DNA from 2 places in the Glutamicibacter sp. MOO4 genome. Region 1 is predicted to be linked to the other one. Evidence: riboswitches for the same ligand, from Rfam matches in the RefSeq annotation. Region 1 holds a riboswitch; the other holds the start of a gene.
The links. A riboswitch is a leader RNA that binds a small molecule or an ion and turns the genes downstream of it on or off. The one in region 1 is predicted to bind glycine.
Positions count from the first base shown of each region.

Region 2: it holds a riboswitch for glycine, as region 1 does, so the genes downstream of both, cycA (D-serine/D-alanine/glycine transporter) here and gcvP (aminomethyl-transferring glycine dehydrogenase) in region 1, are expected to answer to the same signal.

Region 1 covers NZ_CM167800.1:2,201,193-2,208,643, reverse strand. The annotation lists gene AC1Z3F_RS10305 (APC family permease) at 1-67, opposite strand, end outside; gene AC1Z3F_RS10300 (serine hydrolase domain-containing protein) at 331-1,491, shown strand; gene AC1Z3F_RS10295 (SGNH/GDSL hydrolase family protein) at 1,556-2,344, shown strand; glycine riboswitch at 2,446-2,543, shown strand; gene gcvP (aminomethyl-transferring glycine dehydrogenase) at 2,708-5,554, shown strand; gene gcvT (glycine cleavage system aminomethyltransferase GcvT) at 5,567-6,694, shown strand; gene gcvH (glycine cleavage system protein GcvH) at 6,755-7,135, shown strand; gene glyA (serine hydroxymethyltransferase) at 7,135-7,451, shown strand, end outside.
Region 2 covers NZ_CM167800.1:2,561,463-2,568,913, forward strand. The annotation lists gene AC1Z3F_RS11975 (heavy-metal-associated domain-containing protein) at 1-237, shown strand, start outside; gene AC1Z3F_RS11980 (heavy metal translocating P-type ATPase) at 295-2,541, shown strand; gene AC1Z3F_RS11985 (hypothetical protein) at 2,549-2,788, opposite strand; gene AC1Z3F_RS11990 (hypothetical protein) at 2,846-3,316, opposite strand; glycine riboswitch at 3,508-3,606, shown strand; glycine riboswitch at 3,608-3,715, shown strand; gene cycA (D-serine/D-alanine/glycine transporter) at 3,891-5,396, shown strand; gene AC1Z3F_RS12000 (4a-hydroxytetrahydrobiopterin dehydratase) at 5,569-5,973, shown strand; gene AC1Z3F_RS12005 (FUSC family protein) at 5,944-6,975, opposite strand; gene AC1Z3F_RS12010 (MarR family winged helix-turn-helix transcriptional regulator) at 6,975-7,424, opposite strand.

The DNA.
Region 1 (7,451 bases):
GGCCGATCACCCGCTTGAGTTCTGTATCCTGGCCCTGGGGTACTGGCGTGTCACTATTCACAGTCATGCGATCGAGATCATCTCCTTCAGTAGTAGGTGGCAAGCATGACAAATTTAGTTGTTGCACCCATAGTCGGCAAACCGTCTTCTGAGTTGGCTCACAGTATCACGAGTCCAAAGGTTGCAAAATGACGATAAGCGGTACTACGCCCCTCTAGCTGTGACCTGACATACGGATGGGATCTTAGTAGCATGTTGGCGAGCCAAGTGAGAATTGCGCTGGATCCGACTAGGGTTAGTTGAAAAGCGACAAGCACTTTAAGGACGTAGATGGACTCGGTGATTAGCGAAGATTTCGCACCTTTGGCTCAAGCTCTGGAAGCACGAGCTGCTGAAGAAGAAAACTACTCGGCACAGCTCGCTGTTTATCACCGGGGTGAACTCGTGCTCAGCCACAGCGTCGGTGAGCATTTAGCGGCGGATGCACTGACCTGTGTCTTCTCGTGTACCAAAGGCATGGGCGCACTGGTCATCGCCTTACTCGTCCAAGATGGCCTGATTGATCCAGCTGCCCCAATGACCACCTACTGGCCAGAATTTGGCGCCGGTGGAAAGAATAAGCTCACCGTTGGCGAGGTGCTCAGTCACCAGGCTGGCGTTCTTGGTGTTCCCGGCGGTGTACCAAGTGAAGTCCTACTGAACTCGGCTGAATATGCCAAGGTTCTGGCGTCCATGCCAAGCATCTGGCCGCTGGGTCAGAACATCGTTGGATATCACGCCATCACCATGGGCGTACTGATGGAAGAACTGGTTCGCCGCGTCGCCGGCAAAGAGCTTAAAGATGTTTTTGAAGAGCGCATCCGTAAACCTCTGTCGGCAGACGTTTATATCGGACAAGACCCGTCGCTGGAATCACGCTACCGAGATGTCTTAGCTGGCGTTGAAGCGCCAAGCGAATTTTTTGATCCCTTCTCGCCAGCTGGCCTGGCGGTAAACTCCGCCTCCGGATTCGCCTTGGCAGACGGTCCGGTTTACAACTGGCATGAGCTGGCCAACTCAGCCCAGGTACGTCAGATCGGTCCGGCGTCCATGGGTGCGGTAGCCAACGCTCAAGGCCTGGCCGGAATCTATGCCGCATCCTTCGGCGCCGTTCCATCCCTCGGCGCGATGCAAGGATTCCTCAGCGCGGACACCTGGTCACAGGTCTCCACCGAACTGGTTTACGGACTGGATCGAAGCAACGGTTTGTTGCAGGCTTTTGCCTTGGGATTCATGAAGGCTACCGCCCGCAATAATTACGGCTCCATCTTCGCCTACGGTCACGACGGAGCTAACTCATCTTTGGCCTTTGCCGACCCTGCCTACCAGCTCGGCTTTGGCTTCATTCCCTCACGCAACGAAGGACCCAAAGACACATCTACCGGGGTCAAGCTCAGTCAGCTGGCGCGCCAGCTGATCCTCGCCAAGAACGCCAAGGCTAAATCAAACTGAACCTTGGCAAACTGAACCTTGGCAGTGAACAGAAAAATTTAGCAGATACAAAAGTGAGATTGAAGTGAAGAAGTATTTGGCATTGGGTGATTCGTTCACCGAAGGCGTCGGCGACGTAGATTCGAATCGACCTAACCAGGTGCGCGGATGGGCCGACCGAGTCGCTGAAGTGCTCAGCGCGCAGGGCGACTGGGAATACGCCAACCTCGCGGTACGCGGAAAGAAAATCGGTCAGGTCATCAACCAGCAACTGGACCAAGGCCTGTCCATGAAGCCAGATCTGGTGAGCATCTACGCCGGCGGAAACGACATCTTGCGCCCCAGAGCAGATCTTGATGCGCTGATGCGTGGTTATGAAGGGATGGTCCGACGCTTCACCGAGGCCGGAAGCACCGTTGTACTCTTCACCGGTTTTGACACTGTCGAATCTCCCTTGTTCTCCAAGACCCGTCCGCGTACTGCGATCTATAACGAGAAAATTCGCGAGATTGCCGATAAGTACGGCGCGGTCATTGCGGACTACTGGCGTTGGCGCGAATTCTCAGACTTGCGTTATTGGTCTGTAGATCGCCTGCACATGAACGAGCTGGGACATGCACTGATGGCCGCGAGGGTTCTTGACGTTCTTGGACGACACCAGGTCACCGACGAAAACTGGGCAGATAAACTTCAGGCTCCGGTTCTGCCGGATCACGCGGTGAACTCTCGCGGCGAAAAGCTGAAGCAAGAATTGGGTTGGGCTACCGAACATTTGGTTCCTTGGGTTAGGCGCAGGCTCTCGGGCACATCCTCGGGTGATTCCTTGTCAGCAAGGTATCCGCAGTACGTTCAACTCACGGCGGTCACGAAGTAAAACTTTTGTGACAGTTCAACGCAGCGCGACTCTTTGACCTAAAGCGCGAGGCAGGTAACATGGTTGTGTGCTGCAGATCTAAGATCAGCAGCACACGCCATAGACGGATGGCGGGAGAGTCCCGTTCACACCATGGACGGGCGCCGTAGGAGCAATTCCTCCCCAGGAAACTCTCAGGCCCCCGTACCGCCATCACGAGGCAACTCTGGAAAGTAGCCGGCCAGATCCGGTTCACCGAAGGTGCAAGTGCTCGGCTTTGTTGGCCGAACACGTAAAACTCTCAGGTAGTGCAACAGGGATGGGGAGGCAAAGCGTCCTTCCTTTGGCATGCGCCAAGACAGATCCCGTGGAGACTCCAGCACCATGACCATCACGCAGACTTCGGCTTCTACGAACAGTGAATTCGTTACTCGCCACATCGGCCCGCGTCCTTCTGACGTCGCCACCATGCTTCAGACTCTTGGCTACGACAGCCTAGAATCACTGATTGATACCGCAGTTCCCGCAGATATCCGACAAGGTGCCGCACTGGATATTCCAGCAGCACTAAGTGAAACCGAAGCGCTGGCCCACCTGCGTGCGGTAGCCTCCAAAAACGTCATGAAGACCCAGATGATTGGTCAGGGCTTCTACGACACCCTCACCCCAGCGGTGATTCGACGCAACATTGTCGAAAACCCAGCCTGGTACACCGCTTACACCCCGTACCAGCCAGAAATCTCCCAGGGCCGCCTCGAAGCCCTACTGAACTTCCAGACCATGGTGATGGATCTGACCGGTCTGCCAATCGCCAACGCTTCTTTGCTGGACGAATCTTCGGCCGCCGCAGAAGCCGTGCTGATGATGCGCCGTGCTAACAAGAAGAAGGCCAAGGGCAAGACCGTCCTGGACTCCAACATCTTCCCGCAGACCATCAAGGTTGTGCAGGGCCGTGCCGACGCACTGGGCTTCGAAGTTGAAGTTGCTGACCTCTCCGCAGGCCTGCCAGAAGGCGACATCTCCGGCATCGTATTGCAGCAGCCAGGTAACAACGGCTCCATCGCAGAACACGCAAGCATCATCGCAGCCGCCAAGGACGCCGGCGCAATGGTCACCGTCATTGCTGACCTTTTGGCTTTGACCATGATCACCCCTCCGGGTGAACAAGGCGCCGATATCGCTGTGGGCAACACCCAGCGTTTTGGTGTTCCACTGTTCTTCGGTGGTCCACACGCGGCCTACATGGCCGTTGCCGATGGTCTGACCCGCTCGATGCCAGGGCGCTTGGTTGGTGTCTCGGTTGATGACGCTGGCGTTCCTGCCTACCGTCTGGCACTGCAGACTCGCGAGCAGCACATCCGCCGCGAGAAGGCGACCTCCAACATCTGTACCGCTCAGGCATTGTTGGCCATTTGTGCCTCGATGTACGCGGTGTACCACGGTCCAGCCGGTTTGAAGCAGATCGCAACCCGCGCCAACAACCACGCTCGCGTGATTGCCACCTCGCTGGTAGCAGGCGGCTTCACCCTCGCATCCGATACCTTCTTCGACACCGTTGTGGTGAACGTGAAGAACGCCGAGGAAATCATCTCCAAGGCGATCACCGCGGGCATCAACCTGCGCAAGGTCAACGACACCCAGGTTGGTATCTCCACCGATGAGGCCACCACCTCAAGCATCGTCAAATCCCTTCTTGAGGTCTTCGGCGTAGAGCTTTCGGCTCCAGAAGGCTTTGAGATCCCAGAGTCGCAGGTTCGCACCAGCGACTACCTGACCCACCCGATCTTCAACACCATCTCTTCCGAGACCCAGATGATGCGTTACCTGCGTCGTCTCTCGGACCGCGACCTGGCACTGGACCGCACCATGATCCCATTGGGCTCGTGCACCATGAAGCTGAACTCGGCTGCCGAAATGGAATCCATCACCTGGCCAGAGTTCGCTTCCATCCACCCTTACGCGCCGGCAGAGCAGACCGAAGGTTGGCGTGAACTGATCACCGACCTTGAAGGTCGACTGACCGCGATCACCGGTTACGCTGGCGTCTCCATCCAGCCAAACGCTGGTTCCCAGGGTGAATACGCGGGCCTGCTAGCCATCTCGGACTACCACGCATCACGCGGCGAGGGTCAGCGAAATGTCTGCCTGATCCCAGCCTCGGCTCACGGCACCAACGCGGCTTCCGCGGTACTGGCTGGCATGAAGGTTGTCGTTGTAAAGACTGCTGCCGATGGCACCATCGATTCCAATGACCTGGATGCCAAGATCGAAGCCAACAAGGACGTGTTGGCTGCGATCATGATCACCTACCCATCCACTCACGGTGTGTACGACGCTGACGTACGCGAAGTGTGCGACAAGATCCACGCCGCCGGCGGCCAGGTATACATCGACGGTGCCAACATGAACGCACTGGTTGGTCTGGCACAGCCAGGTTCCTTCGGTGGCGACGTTTCGCACCTTAACCTGCACAAGACCTTCTGCATCCCTCACGGTGGTGGCGGCCCAGGCGTTGGCCCAATCGGCGTAGGCGAGCACCTCTTGCCATTCCTGCCAGGCGACGCTTCGGGCACCTACACCGAACGTGACGGTGTGCCAGTGGTTGCTACCGCTTTCGGTTCGGCCGGCGTACTGCCAATCTCTTGGGCTTACATTGCGATGATGGGCGGCGACGGTCTGACCGAAGCTACCAAGCATGCAATTTTGAACGCCAACTACATTGCCAAGCGTCTGAACGAGCACTTCCCAGTACTGTTTACCGGTAACAAGGAATTGGTTGCCCACGAGTGCATCCTTGACCTGCGCGAATTGACCGCCAAGACTGGGGTGACCGCAGAAGATGTGGCCAAGCGCCTGATCGACTTCGGCTTCCACGCACCAACCTTGTCCTTCCCAGTAGCAGGCACCCTGATGGTGGAACCAACCGAGTCTGAGGACTTGGGCGAGATTGAGCGCTTCATCGAAGCGATGATCACCATCCGTCAGGAAATGGAAGAAGTGCTCTCGGGCGTTTACACCATTGAACAGTCGCCACTGCGCCACGCTCCACACACCGTTACCGCCGTGGTCAACAGCAACTGGGACCGCAAGTACTCGGTAGAGCAGGCTGCGTTCCCGGTATCGCGTCTGAAGTTCGACAAGTACTTCCCGGCTGTTGGCCGTATTGATGGTGCTTCCGGCGACCGTAACCTGATCTGCTCCTGCCCGGCTCCTGAAGCCTTTGAAGACTAAGAGGATTTCACGATGACTGAGACTACCCACGAACTAAAACGCACCGCCCTCTATGAACAGCACAAAGAGCTGGGCGCAAACTTCACTGACTTCGGCGGCTGGGATATGCCACTGAAGTACGGTTCAGAATTGGCCGAGCACAAGGCTGTTCGTTCCACTGCTGGGCTTTTTGACCTGTCCCATATGGGCGAGGTGTACCTGGCTGGACCGGAAGCGGTCACCGCGCTGAACACCGCGCTGGCAGGCAACTTTGGCATCATGAAGGTGGGCAAGGCCAAGTACTCGCTGATCCTCAATGATGACGGCAAGATCATTGATGACTTGATCGTGTACCGCCTTGAAGAAGAAAAATTCCTTGTGGTTCCTAACGCTGGCAACGCTGTGGTGGTAGCCGCAGCCCTTGCAGAGCGTGCAGCTAAATTTGATGTCCAGGTCGATAACGCTTCGGAGCGTCAGTCGCTGATTGCAGTGCAGGGACCGAACGCGCAGGACATCGTCTCCAAGCTGGCAGCTGACCAAAGCACCGTTGACTCCGTCACAGAGTTGAAATATTACGCAGCGGTTTATCTGGTGCTCGGCGGTCTTGACGTTCTGGTTGCGCGCACAGGATACACCGGCGAGGATGGCTTCGAATTGATCATCAACAATGATCAAGCGGCCGAGCTGTGGGAAAAAATTGTCACAATTGGTGCGGATCACGAGTTGGTTCCGTGTGGCCTTGCCGCACGTGACTCGCTGCGTCTGGAAGCTGGCATGCCGTTGTACGGCAACGAGCTAAGCCTAGAACGCACCCCATTTGATGCGGGATTTGGCCCTGTAGTCTCCTTCAAGAAGGAAGAAGACTTTGTGGGCCGAAAGGCTCTTGAAGCCCTGCGAGAGCAGACTCCAGCACGCAAGCTGGTCGGTCTGAAGGGTCTGGGCAAGCGCGCCGGACGCGGTGGCTACGCCATCGTTAAGGACGGCGCTACTGTTGGTGAAATCACCTCAGGACAGCCATCTCCGACCCTCGGCTACCCGGTAGCCCTGGGGTATGTGGATGCGCAATACAGTGAAGTTGGCACCGAGCTAGAGGTCGATCTGCGAGGTAAGACTTTGCCATTTGTCGTCGTCGAACTGCCGTTCTACACGCGAGCCAAGTAACGTTAAACATCAGTAGGGCCTAGCCATACGCCCGCTTATTCCCTTGGGAGAGGAAATACCGTGAGTAAAGTTCTTTCGTCATTACGCTACTCGGCAGAACATGAGTGGATCGATGCATCGTCCCCAGCCAAGGTCGGCATCACCCAGATCGCTGCTGACGCCCTGGGCGACGTTGTCTACGTAGACCTGCCAGAGGTTGGCGATTCGGTCAGCGCAGGTGAAACCTGTGGTGAAGTTGAGTCCACCAAGTCGGTTTCCGACCTGTTCTCGCCTGTTACCGGCACCGTAGTTGCGATCAACGACGAGGCTGTAGAAAACCCGGGAATCTTGAACGAAGACCCATATGGTGCCGGCTGGCTGTTCACCGTAGAGGTCGCCGAAGAAGGTCCGCTACTTTCGGCAGCAGACTACGCAAGCGCGAACGGTGGAGATGTCCAGTAATGAGCAACCAGAATTTTGAATCTCTGGCACCCGCATCGCTGACCCAGTCCCTAGCAACTCTGGATCCTGAGGTAGCACAGCGCATCGACGCCGAGCTAGCTCGCCAGCAGCGTGGCCTGGAAATGATCGCTTCGGAGAACCACACCGCCCAGGCTGTTATGCAGGCTCAGGGTTCGGTGCTAACCAACAAGTACGCCGAAGGTTACCCGGGACGCCGCTACTACGGTGGTTGCGAAGAGGTTGACGTCATTGAGACGCTGGCCATCGATCGCCTCAAGGCTCTTTTTGGTGCCGAGTACGCCAACGTTCAGCCACA
Region 2 (7,451 bases), 360 kb from region 1:
GCAACTCCCCTGAACATCCAAACGGAACTGAAGATCTCCGGCATGACCTGCGGTCACTGCGTCGCCTCGGTCACCGAAGAACTCAAGGAACTTTCCGGCGTACAAAACGTCGATGTCGTTCTCGATGCCAAGGGCATCTCCACGGCCACCGTCACCGCAACGCAGCAGCTGAGTGAAGCAAGCCTGCGCGAAGCGATTGACGAGGCCGGTTACACCCTCGAAGCAATCAACGCCTAGCCACCCGCGCCAGGCACAGCCCGTGAACAACGGGCCAGAAAGTGCAAGGTAGAAATAATGAGCTCCCACGCACCCCAGAAGCCAATCGCAGAACTGCGTACCGTCGATCTTGATATTCAAGGAATGACGTGCGCTTCCTGCGTGAACCGAGTGGAACGCAAACTGGGCAAGTTGCCCGGTGTCAGCGCCTTGGTAAACCTCCCGCTGGAAACGGCAAAGGTTCAGGTACCGGCTGATGTCAGCGACGAAACGCTGATCAATACCGTTGAAGCTGCCGGCTACGGTGCCTCGGTAAAAAAGCCAGTACAGCCCGAGCATCACCATGATGGGGATGAACATTCGGGTCATGAGCATTTGGTCCCCAACCATCTGCTGCGACGGCTGATTGTTTCGGCGGTGTTCACCATCCCGCTGTTTGTGATCTCCATGATCCCCGCCTTGCAGTTCCCGCATTGGGGCTGGGTAGCCTTTGCACTGGCCACGCCGGTGGTCTTCTATGGTGCGTGGCCTTTCCATAAGGCAGCAGCAATCAACGCCCGGCACTTATCCTCCACCATGGATACCTTGGTGTCTCTCGGTGTGCTGGCCGCCTATCTCTTCTCGGCAATCCAGCTTGTTCTGGATCCGCAGATGACGGCACACGTTGGTATGGCCATGAGCGAGCATGCCCTCTACTTTGAGACCGCAGGTGTTGTGGCCACCTTGCTGTTGCTCGGACGATTCCTGGAGCATCGCGCCAAAACCTCAGCATCTGATGCGCTGAAATCCTTGCTCAGTCTGGGCGCAAAGGAAGCAGTTGTGCTGCGTGATGGCCAAGAAGTGAAGATTGCGGCCAGTGCATTGCAGCCAGGAGATCACTTTGTGGTGCGCCCCGGTGAGAAAATCGCCACCGATGGCACGGTTATCCACGGTGATAGCGCGGTAGATACCTCATTGCTCACTGGCGAATCCGTACCGCAACAGGTTCGCGTGGGCTCCGAAGTTACCGGTGCAACTCTGAACACTTCTGGCCGTCTAGTAATTGAAGCCACCCGCGTTGGTGAAGAAACAACCCTGGCGCAGATGGGCAAACTGGTCTCCGAGGCACAGTCTGGCAAGGCACCCATTGCCCGGCTTGCTGATCGCATCTCGGCCGTCTTTGTCCCGATCGTTCTGGGCATCGCCGTACTCACCTTTGTTATTTGGTGGCTGGTCTCGGCTGATCCATATCAGGCATTCAGTGCAGCTGTTGCTGTGCTGGTCATTGCTTGCCCTTGTGCTTTAGGTCTTGCCACTCCCATCGGTTTGTTGGTGGGTACCGGCCGCGGAGCTCAACTAGGCATCTTGATCCGTGGTCCACAGATTTTGGAGGACACCCGCAAACTGGACACTATCGTTCTAGATAAGACCGGCACCGTCACCACCGGAGTGATGACACATACGGGTACAAGCACCGCACCTGGCGTGAACGCAACTGAAGTTTTGCTGTTGGCCGCAGCAGTGGAACACCATTCAGAACATCCAATTGCCCAGGCTATCGCCACTGCCGGGGCCAACGTTGGACCGCTGGCCGAGGTGAGCAATTTCCGCTCGGAACCCGGTGGCGGAGTCATGGGTACCGTAGAAGGCAAGAGCATTGTTGTTGGCCGGCCCAGCTGGCTTGAAGCCCAGGGAACGCTACTTGATTCTTCGTCCCGCTCTTTGCTCGAAGAGGCTGAAGTAGCGGGCGCCACGGCCATCTTGGTTGCGGTCGACGCCCAGTTCCAAGCGGTGATTTCCGTTGCTGATCAAGTCAAAGCAACTTCTTCAGAAGCGATCAAGGAACTGCAATCCCGTGATCTGCGCGTAGTTTTGCTCACCGGCGATAACCCGTCGGTAGCCGCCAAGGTGGCAGCACAAGTTGGCATCAAGGCAACCGATGTTTTTGCTGGTGTACTGCCAAGTGAAAAGGCCAAGGCTATCTCTTCGCTGCAGGAGCAGGGCAAGGTTGTGGCCATGGTGGGTGACGGTGTGAATGACGCTCCGGCGTTGGCTCAAGCCGATCTTGGCATCGCCATGGGCTCCGGCACCGACGTTGCCATTGAAGCTGCAGATATTACGCTGATGGGCAATGACCTTCATCAGGTCGCTGCCGCCATTGATCTATCGGATAAAACCTTGGCCACGATCAAGATGAACCTGTTCTGGGCTTTCGCCTACAACACTGCGGGTATCCCGATCGCGGCCTTGGGTTTGCTCAATCCAATGATTGCTGGTGCCGCTATGGCAGCCAGCTCCGTCCTGGTGGTGGCCAACTCACTGCGCCTCCGCAGCTTTGGCAAATAACACCCGGTTACGGAGTCTCCCTGACGCTGGTCAGGACTTTCTTCAGAGTTGAGTACTGCTCACTTGCCACGAAAGTCTTGGCCTCGTCGAAGGTGGTATCCCCGTCGTCGTCAAGTCCCAGTGCCTGCAGATACTCAGGATTCATGGCCATAATTGGAGTTTTCTCGGCACTGGTTTTGAAGTAATCAATTGCCGGTGCTTTGGTCCAGTTTTGCCATTCATCATCGATGATGACGGCAACGCTCAAATCCCTTTCACCAAAGCTGGCTTCCCAGTAGTAGGAGACCACACTGGTCGGTGCGTACTACAGATCAGGCGCTGGGGCAGAGTCAAGCACTTCACGCTGATAGGTGTTCGGGCCATCACTGTCCCTGAAACTAGTCGTTTGAAGATCCAACGCGAGATTCTTCTTTGAATCCAAGATCTTGTAGACCGAATAGTCGTCTTGGCATCCGTATTCACAATCTTCAACGATTTCCCAGTCCTGCGGAAGGTCAAAGGTGACGTTGTAGAGCGAAACGGTGCGCCAGCTATCCCCCGGATCTTCCGTTGGTTCCGTTGGTTCAGGTGTCGGAGTTGGCTTGGCAGTTGGTGGCCCGGCGTGCTCCGGTGCCGGCGCCCAACTCGGTGGACCTGCATGGCCCGGTGGGCCAACATGATCCGGACGTCCGGCATGATCAGGTGGCGCTGCGATGGCAACTGCACTGCTGGTAAGCAGAAGACTCGCTGCCAGTACTGCGCCACCCTTGGATAGCGACTTGAGAATGGGTTTCATTGTAGGGTCTTCTCTCCCATCCACAATGATGAAACTGACCCGACCTTTAATCAAGAGTCCGGACATAAAGATACTGCCTCGGTTTGGTATCACTAATGTCTCGGTGCTGCCCCAAAGAAACCTTGCACCATGAGACTTGCGTCACATTCACTGCTCGGGGCATACTGTGATGGCATCACCACATATGCCATTGATACGTGGCGGGAGAGTCCCGTCCTCACCAAGGGCGGGCGCCGTAGGAGCAATTTCCTCCCCGGGAAACTCTCAGGCCCCCGTACCGCCACGAGAAGGCAACTCTGGAAAGCAGCGCAGAATGAACTGCGCTCACCGAAGGAGCAAGCTTCGCCCAGTAGTCGGGTTGAAGTGAAAACTCTCAGGTTCATATACAGATTGGGGAGGGACCACGAACAGTGACGCTTTGTGCGCATTAGATTCGACGGCTCTCTCCAGTGGCATAGGCAGTTGCTGCTCTTAGCGCAGCGAGCTGACGTTGCCTTCCCGGAGCCGGCGAATCTGGCGTCTTGAGCAAAGCAAGTTGCTAGGCGTCACGCCACACTCCTGGAAGGCAACCAGCATGAGTACCACCAGTTCTGATCCCACACTTGAACGCGGACTATCAAACCGACACATCCAGCTCATCGCCATTGGCGGTGCCATCGGCACCGGCCTGTTCATGGGTTCGGGTAAAACGATCTCCGTCGCCGGCCCGTCAGTCATCTTTGTCTACATCATCATCGGCTTCATGCTCTTCTTCGTCATGCGGGCGATGGGCGAGCTACTGCTGAGCAACCTCAATTACAAGACTTTCGCCGACTTCGCAGGAGACCTGCTGGGCCCCTGGGCGGCGTTCTTCACCGGCTGGACCTATTGGTTCTGCTGGGTGGTCACCGGCATTGCCGACGTCGTGGCCATCGCCCACTACGTTGCTTACTGGTGGGGTGAGCTATCACTGTGGATTCCCGCTCTGGGCTGCATCGCGCTACTACTCGTGCTGAATCTGGCCACCGTGAAAGCCTTCGGCGAAACCGAATTCTGGTTCGCGCTGATCAAGATCATCGCCATCGGCGCACTGATCATTATTGGGCTAGTCATGATCATCACCGGGTTCCAACACAATGGTGCCACCGCATCGGTGAGTAATCTGTGGGCCAATGGCGGAATGTTCCCTACGGGCTTCATGGGCTTTGTCGCAGGGTTCCAAATCGCCGTATTTGCTTTTGTGGGCATCGAATTAGTGGGTACAACTGCCGCCGAAACAAAGGATCCTGAGAAGACCCTGCCCAAGGCCATCAACTCCATCCCGATCCGCATTCTGTTCTTCTACGTCGGCGCCTTGATCATCTTGATGACTGTCCAACCATGGAAGCTGTTCTCCCCGGAAAACTCGCCATTTGTCGGGATGTTCACCCTAGCCGGGCTGGCTGGGGCGGCCGCCATCATCAACTTTGTGGTGCTCACTTCCGCGACCTCCAGCGCCAATTCCGGCATCTACTCCACCTCCCGCATGCTGCGCGGTCTAGCCCTAGAAAACGATGCTCCAAAAAGCTTTGCCAAGCTTTCGCACCGCAAAGTTCCCAAGAACGCCCTGATGTTCTCGTGCATGTTCCTGCTGGCTGGGGTTGTCCTGCTCTACAGTGGCGATTCGGTAATGGGAGCCTTCACGTTGGTTACTACCGTTTCGGCCTTGTGCTTCATGTTTGTATGGACGATCATTCTGCTCAGTTACCTGGTGTTCCGCGCCCGCCGCCCTCACTTGCACGATGCATCGGCCTACAAGGTTCCCGGCGGTCGAGTGATGCCGTACGTAGTTCTGGGCTTCTTCGGATTTATTCTGTGGGCCTTGACCACCCAGCCTGATACTCTTGTTGCCCTACTGGTCACACCCATCTGGTTCCTATTACTGGGTATTGTCTACCTCGTGATCCGCCGCCACCCGAGGCATCAAGCGCTACGCATGGCGCACGTGGGCAAGGTCGCTCACGAACGCTATGAAGCCGCGGCCTACCGAGATGCTCAGGCGTTTGGCCACCGCGATATTCCAGCCACAGAAAAGGTTCTGGAGCGAAAGGTGCATAAGTAGCCCTAGATACCTCAGCGCGACAGTCGGCTGCCCCGGACCTTAGGCCTAGGGTCCGGGGCAGCCTGCGTATTCACTGTGGACGCTGTACCCCGGGACTAATTACTGCGATGATGAAATTTGGCGGCCTCTGGCCAGCACCATGGGATGACCCTCCGCCTTCAGGAGATACACCATGACTGTCCTTCGACAGATTCCTTTTCATGAATCACCAGCAGCATTAAATCTGAAGCAGCGTTTAGCCGCTCTTGATGATTGGATGGCAGACGAGGATTCATTCACAGCTTCCTACCGATTTGAATCCAGCAGCACCGCATTAGAATTCATTACCCTCGTGGGCTTGCTCGCTGAAAAGGTTGACCTTCACCCGCAGGTGGATTGGCGTGCGGATGTTGTCACGCTTCGTTTAGCCCATGAATTGAATACCGAAATTACCGAGCAGGATCTTTCACTGGCCCGCCGCATTTCCACGGACGCGCACCGACTGAGCTGCGTGGTGCTCAAGCTAAAGCAAGACACCGCAGCCCAACCCAAGGGCAAACCAGAAGTACTACGCGGCGGTCTTTCGGCGACTCGCTAATATTCCGATCACGATGCTCTGCACTGCGCCAACCCCGGCGCCCAGTGCGGTCATCGCGATACGGTCAATCAGTAAGCTAGAAGCCGGTTCCGGGCTGACCATGTGAACCATCAATAGCGCGGTGACGGTCATAAAGATCATGCCAATGGCGTAGTTGCGCAAGATGACCAGCTCAATGCAGATCTGACCAATAATCGCCACCAGCAAGATGACCCAGATGGGCGGCTGGAAGGCAAAAACTGCGGCGGCCAGCAGTACACCAACGCAGGTTCCAACACTTCGTTGTAGACCTCTGGCCACACGCGCATAGGCATCAATTCCAGTTACGGCTGCTATGGCACCGAGGCTGGCCCAGTACCAGTGCCCACCACCAACCAGCTGAGCGACAATGCCCGCCAGCAGCACGCCCGATCCCATCTGGAGTGATTCAGGCAGGGCGCGTGCCGATGGGGCCCAAGAGATCCCTCGGCCCAACGTGTGGAACAGGTGCGCCCGTCGCAGCGACAGACCAAGCATAAACAGCAGGCTGAAGATCATCGTTCCGCCACCAACTAGCAGCACACCGATGAACGAGTTAGTTGTAGCGGGAACGGTGATGCAAGCGCCACCTGCGAAGACCGCAAAGACGGGTCCTGGTGGCATCCATCGGGCTGCGTGAGAAACATAGTGCGCACCAAAACCAATCAGCGCCAGCACGACGACGCAGATGAAAAATGGCGCGTGGATGTACGAGAAGTAGGTTCCGAGCAGCATGGCAGCCAGCTGCACCAGACCTACGGAAAGCTGCTGCCAAAAACGTGGCGCGTAGGAATCGTAACGTCCAAAGACCGAACAGAAAGCACCAAAGGCGGCATACATTGCCCAGTCCAGGTGGCCGGTGATGGTGACCAACACCAGCGGGACGGTCAGTGCCAGCGCAGCCTTAGCGGCCGGGATCACCGAGGGTTTAGGTGGCGCGACAACAACACTGCGTGCGAGGACTTCTTTGACATGTTGTTTCATTAGCGTGCCTCGCCATCTTTGGTGGCTACCTGCTGAAGCAATGAACGCAGGGTTGCTTGTTGCTTGGCGTCAAGCGCACCAAAGACGTCAGCTTCGCTACGTTGCGCCGCGGCGGTGGCCCGTGCGGTGAACTTCTTGCCGGCGTTCGTCAGTGTGACGACGTTGCGCCGGCGGTCCGCCGGGTCAACACTGCGCTCTAAGATCTTTCGTTCGGCCAGTTCGTCTAAGTAGGCCACTAGGTGCCCGCGGTTCAGGTTTGAATGCTTGGCCAAGTCATTTTGCGACATTGGCCCGAACTCGGCGAGCGCGCAAACGATCATGAAGTGGTTGCGTGTCAGTGATTCTGATTCCATGAGCTCGGTGAGTTCTTGGGTGCCTATACGTCCAGCCCGCGAGGTCAGGTAGCTCAGGGAGTTCCATTGGAACTGGGGAATCAGAAAGTCGTTCATCCCTTCAAAATATCATTTCATCCCGAA